3 regions of the Pseudocitrobacter corydidari genome follow, and region 1 is predicted to be linked to each of the others. Evidence: predicted binding sites of a transcription regulator. Region 1 holds the regulator's gene; each other region holds the start of a gene.
What was found. Region 1 encodes Fur, which represses iron uptake genes when iron is present. Its sites were predicted from a motif close to ATAATAATGAGAACNACTATCAA; they were not measured.
Positions count from the first base shown of each region.

Region 2: a site for Fur is predicted at 5,088-5,110, ahead of G163CM_RS04480 (TonB-dependent siderophore receptor). Genes of this name have one in related genera too.
Region 3: a site for Fur is predicted at 2,307-2,329, ahead of feoA (ferrous iron transporter A). Genes of this name have one in related genera too.

Region 1 is NZ_CP087880.1:2,323,115-2,329,831, reverse strand. Features, by position in the region: gene chiP (chitoporin ChiP) at 1-1,097, shown strand, start outside; gene chiQ (ChiQ/YbfN family lipoprotein) at 1,149-1,481, shown strand; gene G163CM_RS10830 (HAD family hydrolase) at 1,535-2,233, opposite strand; gene G163CM_RS10825 (LysR family transcriptional regulator) at 2,341-3,207, shown strand; gene fur (ferric iron uptake transcriptional regulator) at 3,261-3,713, opposite strand; gene fldA (flavodoxin FldA) at 3,996-4,526, opposite strand; gene ybfE (LexA regulated protein) at 4,677-4,970, opposite strand; gene ybfF (esterase) at 5,100-5,864, opposite strand; gene seqA (replication initiation negative regulator SeqA) at 6,048-6,605, shown strand; gene pgm (phosphoglucomutase (alpha-D-glucose-1,6-bisphosphate-dependent)) at 6,630-6,717, shown strand, end outside.
Region 2 is NZ_CP087880.1:957,113-963,829, forward strand. Features, by position in the region: gene G163CM_RS04455 (M48 family metallopeptidase) at 1-1,750, opposite strand, end outside; gene ldcA (muramoyltetrapeptide carboxypeptidase) at 2,113-3,024, opposite strand; gene emtA (membrane-bound lytic murein transglycosylase EmtA) at 3,119-3,730, shown strand; gene ycgR (flagellar brake protein YcgR) at 3,731-4,465, opposite strand; gene G163CM_RS04475 (GlsB/YeaQ/YmgE family stress response membrane protein) at 4,730-4,987, shown strand; gene G163CM_RS04480 (TonB-dependent siderophore receptor) at 5,143-6,717, shown strand, end outside.
Region 3 is NZ_CP087880.1:4,227,645-4,234,361, reverse strand. Features, by position in the region: gene G163CM_RS19595 (Tex family protein) at 1-2,049, shown strand, start outside; gene feoA (ferrous iron transporter A) at 2,430-2,657, shown strand; gene feoB (Fe(2+) transporter permease subunit FeoB) at 2,689-5,001, shown strand; gene feoC ([Fe-S]-dependent transcriptional repressor FeoC) at 5,011-5,247, shown strand; gene G163CM_RS19575 (YdgH/BhsA/McbA-like domain containing protein) at 5,420-5,689, opposite strand; gene bioH (pimeloyl-ACP methyl ester esterase BioH) at 5,834-6,607, opposite strand; gene gntX (DNA utilization protein GntX) at 6,645-6,717, shown strand, end outside.

The DNA of each region.
Region 1 (6,717 bases):
CAGAAAGTGGTCACCCGAACGAAATTGCGTTCTCGTCTAAAAATAAAGGCTACTCGGAAGATTACTCCGGCGATAAAAGCGGTGTGAGCCTTTATAAAGCCGCTGCGAAATTTAAGTACGGCCCGGTTTGGGCGCGCGGGGGTTATATTCAGCCGACCGGTCAAACGCTGTTAGCGCCGCACTGGAGCTTTATGCCTGGCACCTATCAGGGTGCAGAAGCGGGTGCGAACTTTGATTACGGCGATGCTGGCGCGCTGAGCTTCTCCTACATGTGGACCAATGAATACAAGGCCCCATGGCATATCGAAATGGATAATTTCTACCAGAACGATAAGCGCACGAAAGTCGATTATCTGCACTCCATCGGTATGAAATATGACTTCAAAAATGATCTGGTGCTGGAAGCGGCATTTGGTCAGGCGGAAGGCTATGTCGATCAGTACTTCGCCAAAGCCAGCTACAAATTTGATATCGTCGGTAGCCCACTGTCTACCAGCTATCAGTTCTACGGTACCCGCGATAAAGTGGATGACCGCACCGTAAACGATATTTATGACGGCACCGCATGGTTGCAGGCGCTGACCTTCGGTTACAAAGTGGGTCAGGTTGACCTGCGTCTGGAAGGGACCTGGGTTAAGGCTGAAGGCCAGCAGGGCTACTTCCTGCAGCGTATGACGCCAACCTACGCCTCCTCGAACGGTCGCCTGGATGTATGGTGGGATAACCGTTCCGACTTCAACGCCAACGGCGAAAAAGCGGTGTTCTTCGGTGCGATGTATGACCTGAAGAACTGGAACCTGCCGGGCTGGGCTGTAGGTGCATCATACGTCTACGCCTGGGATGCCAAACCGTCTACCTGGCAGATCAACCCGGACGCGTACTACGACAAAAACAGAACCATTGAAGAGTCTTCTTACAGCTTTGACGTGGCATACACCGTACAGGAAGGCCGCGCGAAAGGTACGCTGTTCAAACTGCACTTCACCCAGTACGACAACCACTCCGATATCCCGAGCTGGAGCGGTGGTTACGGCAACATCTTCCAGGATGAGCGCGACGTGAAATTCATGGTTATCGCACCGTTCACCATCTTCTGATAAGTATTCAGGCGGGCCGCAGCGCCCGCCGTGTCGTATAAGGCTAATAACATGAAAAAAACAGTGATGATTGCTGCGCTGGTCGCGGCGCTGGCGGGCTGCGCTCAGTCTGAAGCACCAAAAGAAGATACGCGTTTAAAAGATGCCTATAGCGCCTGTATCAACACCGCAGAAGGCTCGCCGGAAAAAATCGAAGCCTGCCAGCAGGTGCTGAACGTGCTGAAGCAGGAGAAGGCGCACCAGCAGTTTGCCAATCAGGAAACCGTGCGGGTAAGCGATTACCAGGCGTGCATTCTGGCGAGAAAAACCGGTAACGATCAGGCCGTGAAGAAAGATTGCGGGTTAATCTGGCAGGAAATTCGCAGTAATAATACTCCCCGTTAAGATAACGTGCCCGATGAGCTTGCTTGTCGGGCACGGCTGCATGAATGTGCAAACTAAGCGGGTATCAACATTATCGTATTCCCAGGTCGAAGCGATAAGACGAATTGTCCTGCCTCATCGGTGTGCCATTGAAGGTGACTGAAATCGATTACGGCACACTCCGGACCACCGTTTTGTAACGCCTCGCTACCTACGCCAACGCAGTACGTACCCGCGCTGACAGCGGAGGTGATCCCGCTGTGGGAATCTTCAAAAACTAATGCCTTATCTGGTGTGATCCCCAGCCGCGTTGCCGCCAATAAATAGGGATCAGGCCACGGTTTTCCTCTTTCGACGTCATCACGTTCGACAACGGTTGAAATAGCATCGTCTGCGCCCAGCATATGAATGACACGATCGATTTTCTTGCGCCAGCCGCTGGTGACGATACCGATGGTGATCCCTGCATGGTGTAGGGCTGTAATAAACTCGGCAACGCCCTTAATGGGATCGTAATCTGCATTATTTTCTGCATCGATAATGTACTGCTGAACGAACGCCTGATCTTGCAGGGAAAGATCGTTGAATAATGCGTGAATCGTATGTGGCCCCGGCTGACCATGAATGTGCCGGGCAATATCCGCATCGCTGATATCCCGGTTATAAAGCTTGCCTGCCTCCCTCCATGCCTTTTCAATCACGAGGTTAGAATCGATCAACACGCCATCCATATCAAAAAGGACAGCAGTCAGTACGGGCATCGCTTGAGTCATTTTTCCCCCTGTATCTTCTGAAAACATCCTGTGACTTTTTATGGATAATCGGTTGAAACAGAGGCTATGTATAATGCTATTTTTTCGCGCAGGGATAAAAAACGGGAATGGAAAATCGCCGACTACAGGCATTTGTTACGCTCGCGGAGCAGGGGAGTTACCATGCCGCTGCAGATGCGTTGTGTATCACTCAGCCTGCGTTAAGCAAACAGATCCAGGCGTTGGAGCACGATTTGAATTTGGTGCTTTTTACCCGCGGACGTCATGGCGCAACGTTGACACCTCAGGGGAAATTGTTCTATCCCGAGGCGTGCGAATTTCTGGTGCGTTACCGCGAATTGCGGAAATTTGCCGGGGATATCAAACGGGGGGCGACAGCCAAACTCGCCCTCGGGTTTGGGCTATCGACATATTCTCTTACGCCGCAATGGATTAATACTTTTCAGGCGCGTTTTCCTGATGTCACCGTCTCGCTCAACAACATTCCTTCAAGTGTGCAGTGCCGAATGCTGCTCGAAGGAGCGCTGCATATTGGTTTCTTGCGGCTGCCCGTTCTGCCGCCTCTGTCACATTTTGTGATTAAACAGGAGCGTCTGGTGCTTGCCGTTCCCGCGAATGCGTCTGTAAAAGAAGGGTTACATCATCTTGTTGAACACTATCCGTTATTACGACTGAGTACGCACGCCGCGCCGTGTCTGGCTGAGCAGGTTCGCATCATCCTCGCCGAGCAGTTTCCCGATGTGCATGCGGTATCCGTTTCCGACGATATGCATTCTTTACTGGCGCTGATCGGTGGCGGTAACGGTATTGCCTTTTTGCCTGAGAGCATCTGTAACGTTCTGCCCGCCGGGGTAAAAATGGTCGAACTGGCTAATGTCAAAGTGGGGTGGGAAATTGCGATGGCCTGGGATCCTACGCGAGAGCATGAAGGACGGGACAATTTTCTGCGGATGGTGATGGAAATGAAGCCATAGACCACCATAAAAAAACCAGCCCGTAAGCTGGTTTTGTCATTTCAGTGTGAAAATTACTTCTCTACGCCATCGTGCGCGTGTTCATCTTCGCGGCAGTCGCCCTCAGCACAGTGACCATACAGGTACAGGCTGTGGTTGGTTAAGCGGATACCGTGTTTCGCGGCAATTTCACGCTGACGAGCTTCGATGGAATCATCGCTGAATTCGATAACCTTGCCGCAGTCGAGGCAAATCAGGTGATCGTGATGGTGTTGTTGAGTCAGTTCGAAAACGGACTTGCCACCTTCAAAATTATGGCGCGTGACAATGCCCGCGTCATCAAACTGGTTCAGAACGCGGTAGACGGTAGCCAGACCAATCTCTTCACCCATGTCGATCAGGCGTTTGTATAAGTCTTCCGCGCTGACATGGTGATTGTCTGGTTCCTGAAGCACTTCCAGGATCTTTAACCGGGGAAGTGTGACTTTCAGGCCAGCCTTCTTTAATGCGGTATTGTTGTCAGTCATGCGGAATCTGTCCTGTTGCTAAACGATTGACTTCCAAACGCGGAAGTAACACAGAGAGTGCACCGAGTGTAATGCGTCTCATTATAGAATGACGCCTTCTAAATGAAAACAGCAAGACCTGGGCGAATAAAGATTTCGAAAACGAGGCTTGACCAGCAAACTCGCTAAATTCAGAAGATATTGTACAGATTTACGCTCAAAAGTTAAAAAATTGTAGCTATTATTTTGATTGCTTCTACCTATTAATGCGGCGCGATTTAAAAAATCACGCCGCATTAAGAATCAGGCGTTTTTGATCTCTTCCAGATGCAGCTCTTCAGAAATCTGTTTTACCCATTTTTCTACACGTTCAGCGGTCAGTTCCGGCTGGCGGTCTTCATCGATAGCCAGACCTACGAAGTGATCGTCATCAGCCAGCCCTTTAGACGCTTCAAAGTGGTAACCGGCTGTTGGCCAGTGGCCGACGATGGTCGCACCGCGCGGTTCAATGATGTCGCGGATAGTGCCCAGCGCATCACAGAAGTATTCCGCATAGTCTTCCTGGTCGCCGCAGCCGAACAGTGCAACCAGTTTCCCATTGAAATCAACTTCTTCCAGCGTCGGGAAGAAATCGTCCCAGTCGCACTGGGCTTCACCGTAGTACCAGGTAGGAATACCCAGCAGCAGAATGTCGAATGCAGCCAGGTCTTCTTTGCTGCTCTTGGCAATGTCATGCACGTCGGCAACGTCTTTACCAAGCTGTTTCTGAATCATTTTTGCAATATTTTCGGTATTGCCGGTGTCGCTACCAAAGAAAATGCCAACGATTGCCATGAGTTAAATAACCTCTTGAAACTTAATGATATGGTGGTGGCGTATTGCCCACAGATAAGGGCAATCATAGCAGAACAGAGAAGGGTGCGGAATCAGCAATCGTACCGGACTGCACACTCTGCTACATGAAAGCGGGATTTTACGAAATTTTCAGAGCTTTTCCTGCGCGCGAAGCACGGCTAACTGGCTCATCAGAATCTCTTCGATAAGCTCACTGCGACTCATATCGCGCGCGGTTGCCAGTTCGTTCAGAGCATCTACCGCATCGTTATTGAGTTTCAGCTCGACGCGCTTCAGACCGCGAACTTTATCGCGTTTTAATTGATTACGCTTATTGATGCGCAGCTGTTCGTCACGCGAAAGCGGATTGGTTTTGGGTCTTCCCGGCCGACGCTCATTTGCGAACAAATCAATTGTCGTGCGGTCCGTTTGTTCTTTTGCCATGATTCAGAGTGACTTCGGGGAAACAAGCTACCGGGAAACGCCCGGTGCAGACAGCGCGCAATCATACATCAGTGCAACCGACACGCCAACGACCACGGCCATAATGGCGCGCGGTCGTTGAGTTTTTAATCAGTCTGCTAAATATCGGCGGATGGCGCGCAGCACCGCGTCCGGTTTTTCCGCATGCACCCAGTGCCCGGCGCCTGCAATGACGTGCGCACGCGCCTGCGGGAATTGCGAGAGCAGGTCGTCACGGTAAGCTTCGGTAACATAAGGCGAATTTCCGCCTGGGATAAACAGCGCCGGATGATCCCACGCCGGAATCGTCTCCCAACCGACGATGTGCGGATACTGATCCCACAGCACGGGTACGTTGAAACGCCACTCGCCGTCAACAAACGACTTCAGCAGAAACTGAATCACACCTTCTTCGGCTAAAAATTCGCGCATCACGGTTGCCGCCTGCTGGCGTGAGGAGACACCTGCGTTGGTGACCGCGTTAATCGCCGCAAAAATTTCATCATGGCGACGCACATGATAATCCACCGGCGCGATATCAATAGCGACCAGATTATCGATGCGTTCCGGAGCCAGCGCGGTCAGGGCCATCACCGCTTTGCCGCCCATCGAGTGACCAATCACCGTGGCTTTCTCAATGTTGTGGGCGTCGAGGGTATCCAGCAGATCCTGGGCCATCGCCGGGTAGTTCATCTCGTCCGCTCGCGGAGAAAGACCGTGATTACGCATATCCACTTGCAGGATATCGTGGTCGGTCACCAGGTCGCGCGCCAGTACGCCAAGGTTGTCCAGGCTACCGAAAAGGCCGTGAACGAGCAGAATGGGGGAATTATTGTGCAGGTTTTGTGCAGATTGCGCTCGGGTATTCAATTTCATAGCAAAGTTCTTTTTTTCGCTCTGTCGGGTTAGGGTATTATGTTGGACATTCTCACGTTCAGGGGCAAGATACGATTTTTATCCCATTTTTGCCGCTATCCTGGTATGACGCTATCCGCTGTTGGGTTTTGAACATATAATCCCAGCAACTTGTATTCAGAAAAATTATTGCACTGGATTAAGATGAAAACGATCGAAGTTGATGACGAACTCTATCGCTATATTGCCGCCCACACACTGCACATTGGCGAGAGCGCATCCGACATTTTACGGCGAATGCTGAAGTTTTCCGCCGCATCACAACCTGTTGTTGCTGCTCCGGTTGCCAAAGCTGAAGTTGCGCCTGCTCAGGTTGCTCCAGTTGCCGAGGTAAAACCGGTTAAAACCGCGAAAGATAAAGTTCGCGCGATGCGTGAACTGCTGCTCTCTGACGAATATGCTGAGCAGAAAAAAGCCGTCAATCGCTTTATGCTGATCCTGACGACGCTCTACAAACTGGATAACAACGCGTTTGCCGAAGCGACGGAATCGCTTCATGGGCGCACGCGTGTCTACTTTGCCGCCAACGAGCAAACCCTGCTGAAAAACGGTAATCAGACTAAACCGAAACAGGTACCTGAAACCCCATATTGGGTGATCACGAATACCAACACCGGTCGTAAATGCAGTATGGTGGAACACATTATGCAAACCATGCAGTTCCCCGCTGAATTAATCGAAAAGGTATGCGGCACAATCTAACCCTTGCATAAGAAGGATCAAGCAATGGCAAACCATAACCGTGCGGGCCAGCCTGCACAACAGAGTGATTTGATTAACGTCGCCCAACTGACGTCTCAGTACTATGTGCTGA
Region 2 (6,717 bases), 1.4 Mb from region 1:
CTTTAAGTTCCTGTCGCGCATGGGCCGAACGCAGATACTGCTGAAACTCTTCAATCACGCTGACCGCAGAGATTTCTATTTTCGTTCCATCCTGTGCTTTACGCATATCAGCATAGACGATCAGCGCAAAGAGTTTGCCCACACCCCGGTTTTCCACGCCGCGCACCATACGTTTGAGTTTCTTCGGCGGCTGATAGCCCTCTCGCCAGCTTAACACGATGCGCAACGCTTCATGACGTTCCTCAACGTCAAAGTCAGTAATGGCGGTCCACTCAATAGGTTTATCCAGATCGCTACACACAATGTGTGTTGGCGTGAAGGTATAGAGCGGTGTCTTGCCGGAGCGATGCAGCATAAACGTGACGAAACCTAATACCCAGGCCATCCCAATCAACCCGCCAGAAATCCTGGCGGCGTTCGGCATAAAAAGAGCCACGACACCAATAACCATCAGGAACACGGCACCTGCGCTTTGCAGCAACACTTTTTTCTTGTTGTCGCGCCAGATTTCACAGCTTTCCGTTGCCAGTACCGCGTGCGATTCCAGCATCTGCTGGTGCTCTGCATTATACTGGACGGCTTCTTCCGTCAGCGACTGCGACATTGACGCGCGCACCTCTTCCAGCCCGCCGAATAACGCGCCCAGAGAAGCGAAGTCGCTTTCAGAGACCTGACGCGTTGCGTGCGCAATCAGGCTATCGTCAATTTTAACGTTCAGCGCCTCAATACGCGCGCGCGTGACCGGGTGGCTGTCTGTCGGGTGCTGAATCTCATGTTCCAGACACGCCTGCACATCGAAAGTATTGACTTTGCACGCTTCGCCGAGCAGGCCGCTTATCCACTCCTGCTGTGCCTGTTGTTTACCGGACATCACCTTATTGAGGTAGTTGTCGACCATTTCAGACAGCGCGGAAATACGCAGCAGCGCCGTGGAAAGCGCCTGCGGCGTACTGGCCCGTGCGCCGGTTTGGTCGGCGGCAAACTCACGGATGCGGCTCCAGTAGCTGACCGTTTCGTGGAACTTAATCAGGAACCACAGGCCCATATCCAGCGCAGGATGCAACACGATGCGGTCAATCCACGCCACTCCGTTGGAGTTATTTGCCATCTGCTGTAGCGTATTTTCAAGGCCCGCATAAACCGGGGCGAAGCGTAAACTGTACTGCGTATCCTTCCCGGTAAAATGGCCCAGTTCGTGACCAATAACCGCCGCCACCTCGTCTTTATTCATCAACGATGAGTAGGTGAGGGGTAAATAAAGGGTATTGCCGGTCAGCAGATCGCCGCTGTTCAGGCGAACGTTATTGGCGGTGACATAAAAGCAGTCAAAGAAGCCGACCACGATGTTATCCGGCATCACCACCTGGCTCTTCTGCGCCAGATCGCGCACCCAGCCCCACAGCTGTGGAGATTGTTCCTCTGAGACCGAATGACCATGAATATGACTTTCTTCGCGCTTAAAGAAGGCAAAACAACGGCGGATGGAAAACATGCTTTTCAGCAGCATCCACAATATGGCGCCAATAGCAAAGAGCGCCATCATAAATACTTTTCCTGACCCGTGACCGGAATGCGAGAGCGAAACCAACCAGGCCAACTCACCGCCCACTAAGGAGACAATCCCCAGCCCGTTGCAGATCATAATCAGCAGCATAAAGATAGGGATAATGCCCCGGCAGAGGGTAAAGGTGGCAATCAATTTATTTTGCGAGGTACGCGACGCGACCACACTCAGATGGCAAATCAGCATCGCCAGAAGGCAAATGAGAATGGACCCGACGCTGCAAAGCCCCGCAAAGACAGAGAGACCTGCTCGGAGCGCAGCAGAGGAACTGTGCCCCGCAGGCGTGCCGCCGAGACGCCAGAACTGCCAAAAACCATAAATAAGAATTAATATTGGTATTAAAAATATTCGTCTGAAAGCTTTTATTTCCATATAAAAAGACTCGCATCAAGTGATAAATTTAAAATGACGGTTTATTTTAAATTGGCCTTAAGGGAGCTTTTGTTATTATTCCTTACGATAGCTTTAAGATATTTTAATTATATTCAGAAATGGAATGTGTGTGTTTGTGGGATGCTGTATCTGTTGCAACATCCCACAAACCAGCCTTAACGAAGAACCGGATGCCCGCTGATGGCCAGTGTCGTAGCACCTGCCGAATGCACCAGTTTCGCCTGCGCCCCTAACGGCAGCGTGACGGTGCGCTGCTCGTGGCCGAAATCGAGCCCGCTGATGACCGGAATCGCCAACCTTGAACGCAAATAGTCGTACATGGTCTGCAAATCATAACCTGCGTCGTAGTCATTCGGCGTAGCGCCGGTGAAGCTGCCGAGCACGATGGCCTTCTGGCGCGGCAGAATACCGGCGTACAACAGTTGAAGCAGCATGCGCTCCACGCGGAAAGGATGTTCGTTGATATCTTCCAGCACCAGAATACCGTCGCTGATTTGCGGCATCCACGGCGTGCCGACCAGCGACGTCAGCATTGCCAGATTGCCGCCCCACAGTTTGCCTTCTTCGCGGCACTGTGGACCGTCGCCCGCCCACTCAAGCGTGAAGCTTTCATTGCGCAGCGCCTGCCAGAAGTGATGCACGGTAAAGTCGTTCAGGGTTTCTGCACCAAAATTCCCCGCCAGCATCGGCCCGCTGAAGGTGATGACGTCACCTTTTGCCAGCAGCCCCAACTGAATAACGGTGAAATCGCTGTGGCCGCAGATAAGCAGCGGATCCTGCTGCTGGCGCGCGACGAGCGACGGCCAGTTGATGGCATCCAGCAGACGGCTTGCGCCATAGCCGCCGCGCACCGCCAGCACAATCTGATTTTTACCTTTCAGTTCCGCGAGTTGATTGATATCGGCCAGGCGCTCACTCTCGACGCCCGCAAAGCGCTGGCTGCGGCGAGGAATGACCTGCTGGTGGTTGACCTGATGCCCTGCGCTTATCAGTCGGCCAACGCCCATTTCGGCGGCGGATTGATTGATGCAGTAGCCCGACGGGGCGATCAGATGAAACTGTGACATGGTAATTCCTTGCAGAGAACGAAACGAGTATCATGCCGCCTGAACCCGTTATTGTCATTACTGGCGACATACTTGAGCTAAAAAGGATAGTTGCGTGAAATTGAGATGGTTTGCTTTTTTAATTGTGTTACTTGCCGGATGCAGTTCAAAACAGGATTACAAAAATCCACCCTGGGACCCACAGGTGCCGGTGAAGCGCGCAATGCAATGGATGCCTATTAGCGAAAAAGCCGGTGCGGCGTGGGGCGTAAGCCCGCGTTTGATCACCGCCATCATTGCCATCGAGTCTGGCGGTAACCCGAATGCCGTCAGCAAATCTAACGCGGTGGGCTTGATGCAACTCAAAGCGTCCACCTCTGGAAAAGATGTCTATCGCCATATGGGCTGGAGCGGTCAACCGTCAACCAGCGAGCTGAAAAACCCGGAGCGTAATATCTCCATGGGAGCGGCTTACCTGAGCATACTGGAACATGGCTCGCTGGCAGGCATTAAAGACCCGGAAGTGATGCAGTACGCGCTGATGGTCTCTTATGCCAACGGCGCGGGCGCGCTGCTGCGGACGTTCTCCTCCGATCGCAAAAAAGCGATCAGCAAAATCAACGATCTGGATAAAGACGAGTTCTTCGAACACGTCGTTGAAAACCATCCGGCTCCACAGGCGCCGCGCTATATCTGGAAAATGCAGAAAGCGATGGATGCGATGTAACTAGTCGCGAACCCTGTTGGCGCGTTCACGTGCTTCTCGCTCCAGCGAAAAAATAATGCGCTGGAGCGAGCGTTCTGTCGCCGGGTTAACGTTAAGAAAACGCAAACTCAACCGTGGTGTGCTCACCGTTTCGTTTTTATGATCGACCACTCTTCGCTCGCTGACTGCAATCAGTTGGGCATCAAAATGAAATGTTCCCCATTGCCCCATATCCAGCTCCAGCTGGGAAAAACGCATTCCCGGCTGTAAATCATCTTCCGGTTGGCTATCCAGCAGCGCGCCCATTCCTCCCAGTGACAGGTCAAAAATTCGAAAGCGCAGCATCTGTTTGCCGGGCAACTGCGCTTTGCCAAAGTAGGGCGGATGCAGCGGGGCGGTGATGCGAAAATATTCACGACGCTGGATAAACCAGATCGTCGGCGGAACGGGAAGAATGAATGCAGGTAGCCCCTGAAATTCGCCCGCCTGCAATTGTGCTACCGTGAATTCCATCTTAGCGCCGGCGGTTTCGGCGGTGATGGTGACGTTTTCCACTCGCTGTACCGCGCGGTTTTCATACGCCTGACTGCCAAAATCGAGTATCAGTGCGGTTTTGCTCACCTCCAGAAGGCGACTGATAAATTGCCCGCTTCCCCACGAGACGCGTAGCGGAACGTCATCGCGATGGAGATCGCGCAGAATATTCAAAACGGCCAGCGGGTTTTGTTTCAGAAACTGCGAAGGGTATTGATTCATCTGCTATCTCCTCTGGAGGATAAACCGTCTGCTTGTTATCGGTTTACGTCCAGGAAACTTCAGCCTCGGTAAAAAAAATTTTTTGTTCGCTTTCTACGCGGCGTGCGGGCGAGAAGGGCCTGTTCAGGTCAAACATATTCAGCATATGAATAAAATATAAGCGCGACGGCGAGATTTTTAAGAGTAATTACCTATACTTGAAACATTAGCGGCGCAGAATGTCGGCGCTTTTTTTGAGGTTTTTTTAATTGGAGGATGGTAAAAATGGGTGTTATTGCCTGGATTATTTTTGGTCTTATTGCGGGTGTTATTGCCAAACTGATTATGCCGGGGAAAGACGGTGGCGGCTTTATTCTGACCTGTCTGCTGGGTATCGTTGGTGCGGTGGTGGGCGGCTGGATTGCCACTACGCTGGGCTTTGGCGATCGCGCAATGGGCTTTGATATGCACAGCTTCCTGGTTGCTGTTGTGGGCGCCATTGTGGTGCTGGCTATCTTCCGCTTCCTGCGCCGCAATAACTAAGCATCACGCTTCTACGGCCCCATTCGGGGCCGCTATACTTCCTTTCTGTTGATTCCCCACAAATTTTCCAGACTCTGTGTATCTGCCTATTGCGCGTTAAATAAAAATGAGAATAATTAGCATTCTTTATTCTAATTATTGGTCAGACAAACATTATGCGCTTCGCCTATCGTACGCTCTCGGGAATGATTGCACTTGCTCTCGCCACACCGGCCGTGGCCGACAACGCTGAAACCACTATGGTCGTCACCGGTTCACAGGGGAGCAGTGAACTGCCCGCATGGACCAACAGCGCCACCAAATCCGCCGTCGCGGAGAGCAAAACGCCGCAGGTTATCAATACCATCAGTGAGAAAGAAATTACCCAACGTCACGCCAACTCGGTCAATGAAATTCTGCGTTATGCACCGGGCGTCTCGACGGAAGTGCGCGGCAGCACCAGCTACATGAGCGAATATAAAATTCGTGGCTTTACCGTCGACAATGAATTTTATAACGGCCTGCAATTGCCCTATAACGTCAATGGCAACACCAAAGCGCGTATTGACCCGCTGCTGATTGAAAACGTGGATATTCTGAAGGGGCCTTCCTCGGTGCTTTATGGCAACGGTTCGCCGGGTGGTCTGGTGAATATTCAGGGGAAAAAACCGCAAACCGAACAACGTACGGAAGTGGGGTTTAACACCGGCACGCGCAACCTGAAAGAGGGATATCTGGATTCCACCGGGCGTATCCTCGACAGCGACTGGAGCTACCGCCTGCTGGGCAAAGCACGTGAAGGCGATGACCAGCCCCATACTACGCGTTACGAAGATTATCTGGTTGCGCCGAGCGTCACCTGGCAGCCCGATAATAAAACCCGCCTGACGATTGACGCGCTGGCGCAAAACACGCCGAGCCTGACGCCGTCCAATCCATTGCCGCTTTCGTATCTGCGTTCCAGCTACGCCGGGCGTCGCGACTTTGCGGGGGATAAGTGGAGCGGTTTCGAACAGCGCCAGTGGATGGTGGGGTACAGCTTCGAGCATGAATTCGACAGCGGTTGGGGCATCGCCCAGAAAGCGCGTTATTTTGACATCGATACTCACCAGCGCAGCGCCTATTCCACCGGGAATGCGGGTAGTGCGAACGTGTATGAACTGAACCGCTTTGCCTATACCACCGATGAAGATCTGCACAGCTTTAATATCGATAACCAGGTCAGCAAAACTTTCGCGCTGGGCGACTGGCAGCATCACCTGCTGGCGGGGTTCGATTACCAGAAACTGAATTCGCACTATAACTATCGCTACGCCTCGACCACGCCGGGCATCGATATGCTGCATCCGGATTACTCGCAGATCACCAGTGATAATTTAGGGCTCTACACCGCGCAGAAAAATCGTCTTTCTTACAACCAGAAAGGGTATTACTTCCAGGATCAGGTGGAGTTCGGCGGCCTGAATATTCTTGGCAGCATTCGTTATGATGAGTACCAGTCTGCCACCACGGATTATCTCAATGACCAGCAAAAAGCGTGGATCTCCCAGGATCGCGTCACTAAACGCCTGGGCGCGCTGTATGCCTTTGATAATGGTCTGTCACCGTTTATCAGCTACTCAGAAGGCTTCCTGCCGGTATCGCCGCGCGGTAACCTGACCGCGCAGGACGTGAAACCGACCACCAGCAAACAGGTGGAGGGCGGCGTCAAATACCTGCTGGCAGAATACGCGACGACCTTTACCGCGTCG
Region 3 (6,717 bases), 1.9 Mb from region 1:
AGCAAAACCGAGCTTGAAGACCTTTACCTCCCGTATAAACAAAAACGTCGCACACGCGGGCAAATCGCCATTGAAGCCGGGCTGCAACCGCTGGCTGAGCTGCTGTGGAACGAGCCGTCTCATGACCCGGAAACGGAAGCCGCCAAATTTATCGACGCCGACAAAGGCGTGGCGGATACCAAAGCCGCGCTGGATGGCGCACGCTATATCCTGATGGAGCGTTTTGCTGAAGACGCAGGCCTGCTGGCGAAAGTGCGTGATTATCTGTGGAAAAACGCCCACATCGTGGCGACCGTGGTGGCAGGCAAAGAGGAAGAAGGCGCGAAATTCCGCGACTACTTCGACCATCACGAACCGATTTCTACCGTGCCGTCTCACCGCGCGCTGGCGATGTTCCGTGGCCGCAACGAAGGCATCCTGCAACTGTCGCTTAATGCCGACCCGCAGTTCGACGAGCCACCGAAAGAGAGCCACGGCGAACAGATTATTATCGACCACCTTGGCCTGCGCCTGAACAACGCCCCGGCGGATAGCTGGCGTAAAGGCGTGGTGAGCTGGACGTGGCGCATCAAGGTGCTGATGCACCTGGAAACTGAACTGATGGGCACCGTGCGCGAGCGCGGGGAAGACGAAGCGATTAACGTCTTCGCCCGTAACCTGCACGACCTGCTGATGGCGGCACCTGCGGGCCTGCGCGCGACGATGGGCCTCGATCCGGGCCTGCGTACCGGCGTGAAAGTGGCTGTGGTCGATGCCACCGGCAAACTGGTCGCCACCGACACCATCTATCCACATACCGGTCAGGCAGCGAAAGCGGCCGTTGTGGTCGCGGCGCTGTGCGAGAAACATAACGTTGAGCTGGTCGCTATCGGTAACGGTACAGCCTCGCGCGAAACGGAGCGTTTCTTCCTCGACGTGCAGAAACAGTTCCCGAAAGTGACGGCGCAGAAAGTGATCGTCAGCGAAGCAGGGGCGTCCGTTTACTCGGCGTCTGAACTGGCGGCGCTGGAATTCCCGGACCTCGACGTTTCTCTGCGTGGCGCGGTCTCTATCGCCCGCCGTTTGCAGGACCCGCTCGCCGAGCTGGTGAAAATCGACCCGAAATCCATCGGCGTCGGCCAGTATCAGCACGACGTCAGCCAGACCTCGCTGGCGCGTAAGCTGGATGCGGTAGTGGAAGACTGCGTAAACGCCGTCGGCGTAGACCTGAATACCGCTTCCGTTCCGCTGTTAACTCGCGTGGCGGGCCTGACGCGCATGATGGCGCAGAATATTGTCAGCTGGCGTGATGAGAACGGTCAGTTCCAGAACCGTCAGCAACTGCTGAAAGTCAGCCGTCTGGGGCCGAAAGCGTTCGAGCAGTGCGCAGGCTTCCTGCGTATTAACCACGGAGATAACCCGCTGGATGCCTCTACGGTGCACCCGGAAGCGTATCCGGTGGTCGAGCGTATCCTGGCGCGGACTCAGCAGGCGCTGAAAGATCTGATGGGCAACAGCAGCGAGCTGCGTAACCTGAAGGCCTCTGAATTCACCGACGAGAGTTTCGGCGTACCAACCGTCACCGATATCATCAAAGAGCTGGAAAAACCGGGCCGTGACCCGCGTCCTGAGTTTAAAACCGCGCAGTTCGCTGATGGCGTAGAAACCATGAACGACCTGCTGCCGGGGATGATTCTGGAAGGCGCGGTCACTAACGTCACCAACTTTGGTGCGTTTGTGGATATCGGCGTGCATCAGGATGGCCTGGTTCATATCTCGTCGCTGGCGGATAAGTTTGTGGAAGATCCGCACACGGTAGTGAAAGCCGGCGATATCGTGAAAGTGAAGGTGCTGGAAGTGGATCTGCCGCGTAAACGTATTGCGTTGACCATGCGTCTGGACGAGCAGCCGGGTGAAACCAACGCCCGTCGCGGCGGTAATAGCAATGAGCGCAACCAGGGCAATCGCCCGGCGGCCAAAGCAGCAAAACCACGCGGTCGCGATGTGCAGCCTGCGGGTAACAGCGCGATGATGGATGCGCTGGCGGCGGCGATGGGGAAAAAACGCTAACGCGTGCGGTTTGTGTTGCCGGGTGGCGCTGCGCTTACCCGGCCTATAAACCAGAAATGTCTGTGGGCCCGATAAACGTTATCGGGCTTTTTATTTCGGAAATATATTAATTGTTTTTATATTTAGCATTATTATCACCGCATTAACATTCGTCGAAATAAACAAACATACGGTTTACCCGAATTGTTTTGAGCCAAATCAACTTTGCGCCACTTTATTCTCAGAAAGAACATCCGGTCACATTTTATCTATTGAAGATACAAACCATTCTCATTATCATCGTATTGTAGATTAATTAACCTCTCTCATGTTCGCGCGCCTTTCCGTTCGTTTCTGTTGAACCCGCGCGACAGTGACTCGCGATGAAATAAGTAGGCCCTATGCAATTTACTCCTGATAGTGCGTGGAAAATTACTGGCTTCTCCCGTGAAATCAGCCCGGCCTGGCGTCAGAAACTGCTGTCGCTCGGCATGCTGCCCGGCTCCTCTTTCCAGGTTGTACGTGTCGCACCTTTAGGCGACCCCATTCATATTGAAACGCGTCGAGTCAGTTTAGTCCTACGCAAAAAAGATTTGGAATTCCTCGATCTTGAATCCATTTCTCGTTAATCCGATTTAGCTGTTATAGAGTTCACAAAAAATGAAAAAACTAACCATTGGCTTAATTGGTAATCCTAATTCCGGCAAGACAACATTATTCAATCAATTAACCGGCGCACGTCAGCGCGTGGGGAACTGGTCCGGGGTGACGGTCGAGCGTAAAGAAGGGTCGTTTTCAACGACCGATCACAGCGTCACGCTGGTCGACCTGCCAGGGACCTACTCCCTGACCACCATCTCCTCGCAGACCTCACTCGATGAGCAAATCGCCTGCCACTACATTTTAAGCGGCGACGCCGACTTACTGATTAACGTCGTCGATGCTTCTAACCTCGAGCGCAACCTCTACCTGACGCTGCAACTGCTCGAACTCGGTATTCCCTGCATCGTGGCGCTCAACATGCTCGATATCGCGGAAAAACAGCAAATCCGCATTGATATTGACGCCCTCTCTGCGCGTTTGGGTTGCCCGGTGGTTCCGCTGGTTTCCACGCGTGGCCGTGGGATCGACGCCCTGAAGCTGGCGGTCGACCGCTATCAAAGCAACGATGAGATTGAGCTGGTGCACTACGCTGCCCCGCTGCTTCGTGAAGCAGAAAATCTGGCGCGCGCGATGCCGGAAGCGATTCCGGAGAAACAGCGCCACTGGCTCGGTATGCAAATGCTGGAAGGCGATATCTATAGCCGCGCCTACGCAGGCGATGCGGCGGATAAACTCGATATCGCGCTGGCTAATCTGAACGACGAACTGGATGACCCTGCACTGCATATCGCCGATGCGCGTTATCAAAGCATCTCTGCCATTTGCGACAGCGTCAGTAACACGCTCACCGCCGAGCCAAGCCGCTTCACCGCTGCCGTGGATAAAATCGTGCTCAACCGCGTACTGGGACTGCCGATCTTCCTGTTCGTGATGTACCTGATGTTCCTGCTGGCGATTAACATCGGCGGCGCATTGCAGCCTATTTTCGACGGTGGCTCGGTCGCTATCTTTATTCACGGCATTCAATGGGTTGGCGCAACGCTGCACTTCCCGGAATGGCTGACGATTTTCCTCGCCCAGGGTATTGGCGGCGGGATCAACACCGTGCTGCCGCTGGTACCGCAAATCGGCATGATGTACCTGTTCCTCTCCTTCCTTGAGGATTCCGGCTACATGGCGCGTGCGGCGTTTGTTATGGACCGCCTGATGCAGTCGCTTGGCCTGCCGGGCAAATCCTTCGTGCCGCTGATTGTTGGTTTCGGCTGTAACGTACCGTCGGTGATGGGCGCACGTACGCTCGATGCCCCGCGCGAGCGTCTGATGACCATCATGATGGCGCCGTTTATGTCCTGCGGCGCACGTCTGGCAATCTTCGCCGTCTTCGCGGCGGCCTTCTTTGGTCAGCAGGGCGCGCTGGCGGTCTTCTCGCTTTACGTACTGGGCATCGTGATGGCGATCCTCACCGGTCTGATGCTCAAATACACCATCATGCGTGGTGAAGCCTCACCGTTCGTGATGGAGCTGCCGGTTTATCACATTCCGCATCTGAAAAGCCTGTTTATCCAGACCTGGCAACGCCTGAAAGGCTTTGTAGTTCGCGCGGGTAAAGTCATCGTTATCGTCAGTATTTTCCTGAGCGCCCTGAACAGCTTCTCACTGAGCGGCCAGGCGGTCGATAACATCAACGACTCAGCCCTTGCGTCAGTGAGCCGTCAGTTAACGCCGCTGCTGAAACCGATTGGCGTGCATGAAGATAACTGGCAGGCCGCGGTTGGCCTGTTTACCGGGGCGATGGCAAAAGAGGTGGTAGTCGGTACGTTGAACACCCTCTACACCGCTGAAAATATTCAGGAAGAAGATTTCGATCCAGCCACCTTCAGCCTGACCGACGAACTGCTGGGCGCAGCCGATGAAACCTGGCAGAGCCTGAAAGACACCTTTAGCCTGAGCGTGCTGGCGAACCCAATCGAAGCCAGTAAAGGCGACGGGGAAATGGCGACCGGCGCGATGGGCGTGATGAGCAGCAAATTCGGCAGCGCGGCGGCGGCCTACAGCTACCTGATTTTCGTTCTGCTCTACATTCCGTGCATTTCGGTGATGGGTGCGATTGCCCGTGAGTCCAGCCGCGGCTGGATGGGCTTCTCGGTGCTGTGGGGGCTGAATATCGCTTACTCACTGTCGACGCTATTTTATCAGGTCACCAGCTTCAAACAGCATCCGCAGTACAGCCTGGTGTGCATTCTGGCGGTGATTCTGTTTAACGTGATAGTGATTGGCGCGCTGCGCCGGGCACGTAGCCGTGTGGATGTGAATCTGCTGGCGACGCGCAAAACCGTTCACGCTCATGAAACCTCTGGCAGCTGCCACTAAGGAGAGGCGATGGCATCGTTAATTGAGGTTCGCGATATGCTGGCACTGCAAGGACGCATGGGGGCATCACAGCTCAGCGCGCAGTTACACACGCCGCAGCCGATGATCGATGCCATGCTCGAACGCCTGGAAGCAATGGGTAAAGCGCGTCGCGTGCAGGAAGACGCGGATGGTTGTCTGTCAGGGAGCTGTAAGCAGTGCCCGGAAGGGCGAGCCTGCCTGAGCGAATGGTGGGTATTGTGCTAATAACAAAGTGCGCTTTGTTCTTGCCGGATGCGGCGTAAACGCCTTATCCGGCCTACAAAATAGTGTAAATTCAATACATTGCAGAAACCTTGTAGGCCTGATAAGCGTAGCGCATCAGGCAATGTTACGTTCGTCATCAGTCTCAAGCGGGTCCGAAGACCCGCTTTTTTAATCACTTATAAACGTCTGCGTTACCGTGCACGGTTTTCTCATTCTTTGAACCGGCGATAATCACATAGTACTTCCCGCCCAGCTCATCCGCTTTTTTCGACAAATCGCGCTTCGCATCCATCGGCGAGGTGGTACGCGAGGTGGTGATTTCGCCAACCTTAGTGAGATTCATCTTCGCGACATCTTCTTTCTGAATCTCTTTCGCCGCCAGCGCACCAAAAGAGAGCGAGCCCATAACCAGAGTCGCGACAATACCTGTAACGAGTTTCATAACGTTATCCCTATATAAGTTTTTGTTTTATATGCGGTACGCAACGGCTATCAACGCATTAAGAGCCTAATGGGATAGGCTCTAAGCGTACCGGCAGGATAAGTATTGTTCCGCTTCGAAACTTTTTCCATGTGGGCGCAAAAATTAAATTTTAGCGTCGGCAAACTCGCGAATAACCTGAGAAAATTCATCCGGATGCGAGATAAACGGTGCATGGGCGGCTTTGGCAAAAAGGTACGATTCACTCTGCGGCCACAGGGCATCGAGTTGGGGCACTATTTTGCGCGGCACCAGGCCATCCAGTCGGCCATAAAGACGCAGGAAAGGTTTGTCCAGCGAGGTCAGCGCCTGACGCAAATCAGCGGTTTTCAGGATCTCCAGCCCGCCGTTGAGCGCATCGACGGTTGGCATCGGCAGCGACAGCACGGTACTTTTCAGCGCACGCGCATCCTGCCTGGCGCTTTCCGTGCCCAGGGTTTGCAGCGCGAGGAAGCGCTCAACGGTACGCTGAAAATCCTCGCTCAGCTGTTGCTGGAAGCCCGCCAGAATCTCGGGCTTGATGCCGGCCCAGTCGTCCTGCGCGCAGAAACATGGCGATGATGCGACGGTAATCAGTGCCTGGACACGCTGCGGGTGCGTCAGGGCTATCTGACTCGCCACCAGCCCGCCGAGGCTCCAGCCTAACCAAATAGCCTGTTCAGGCGCCTGTTTCAGCACAAGCTCCGCCATCGCATCCAGCGACATTGCGCCGAAATCACGGCTGCGGCCAAAGCCTGGCAGGTCGACAAGATGCAGCGTGAAATGCGCGCTCAGTTCCGGCGTTATGCAATCCCACACCTGCGCGTTCAGCCCCCATCCGTGCAGCAGCACAAGATGGCGATCTCCTTCACCTTTGGTTTGCCACCAAACGTTGTTCATCAGTTATTGTTCCCACATCCGGCTTTCGAGGTGCAATATGCTAACAGTCCACAGCTTGTGCTGGCTATGCCAAATGCCGCTGGCGATTTCACGATGGGGCGTCTGCTCCC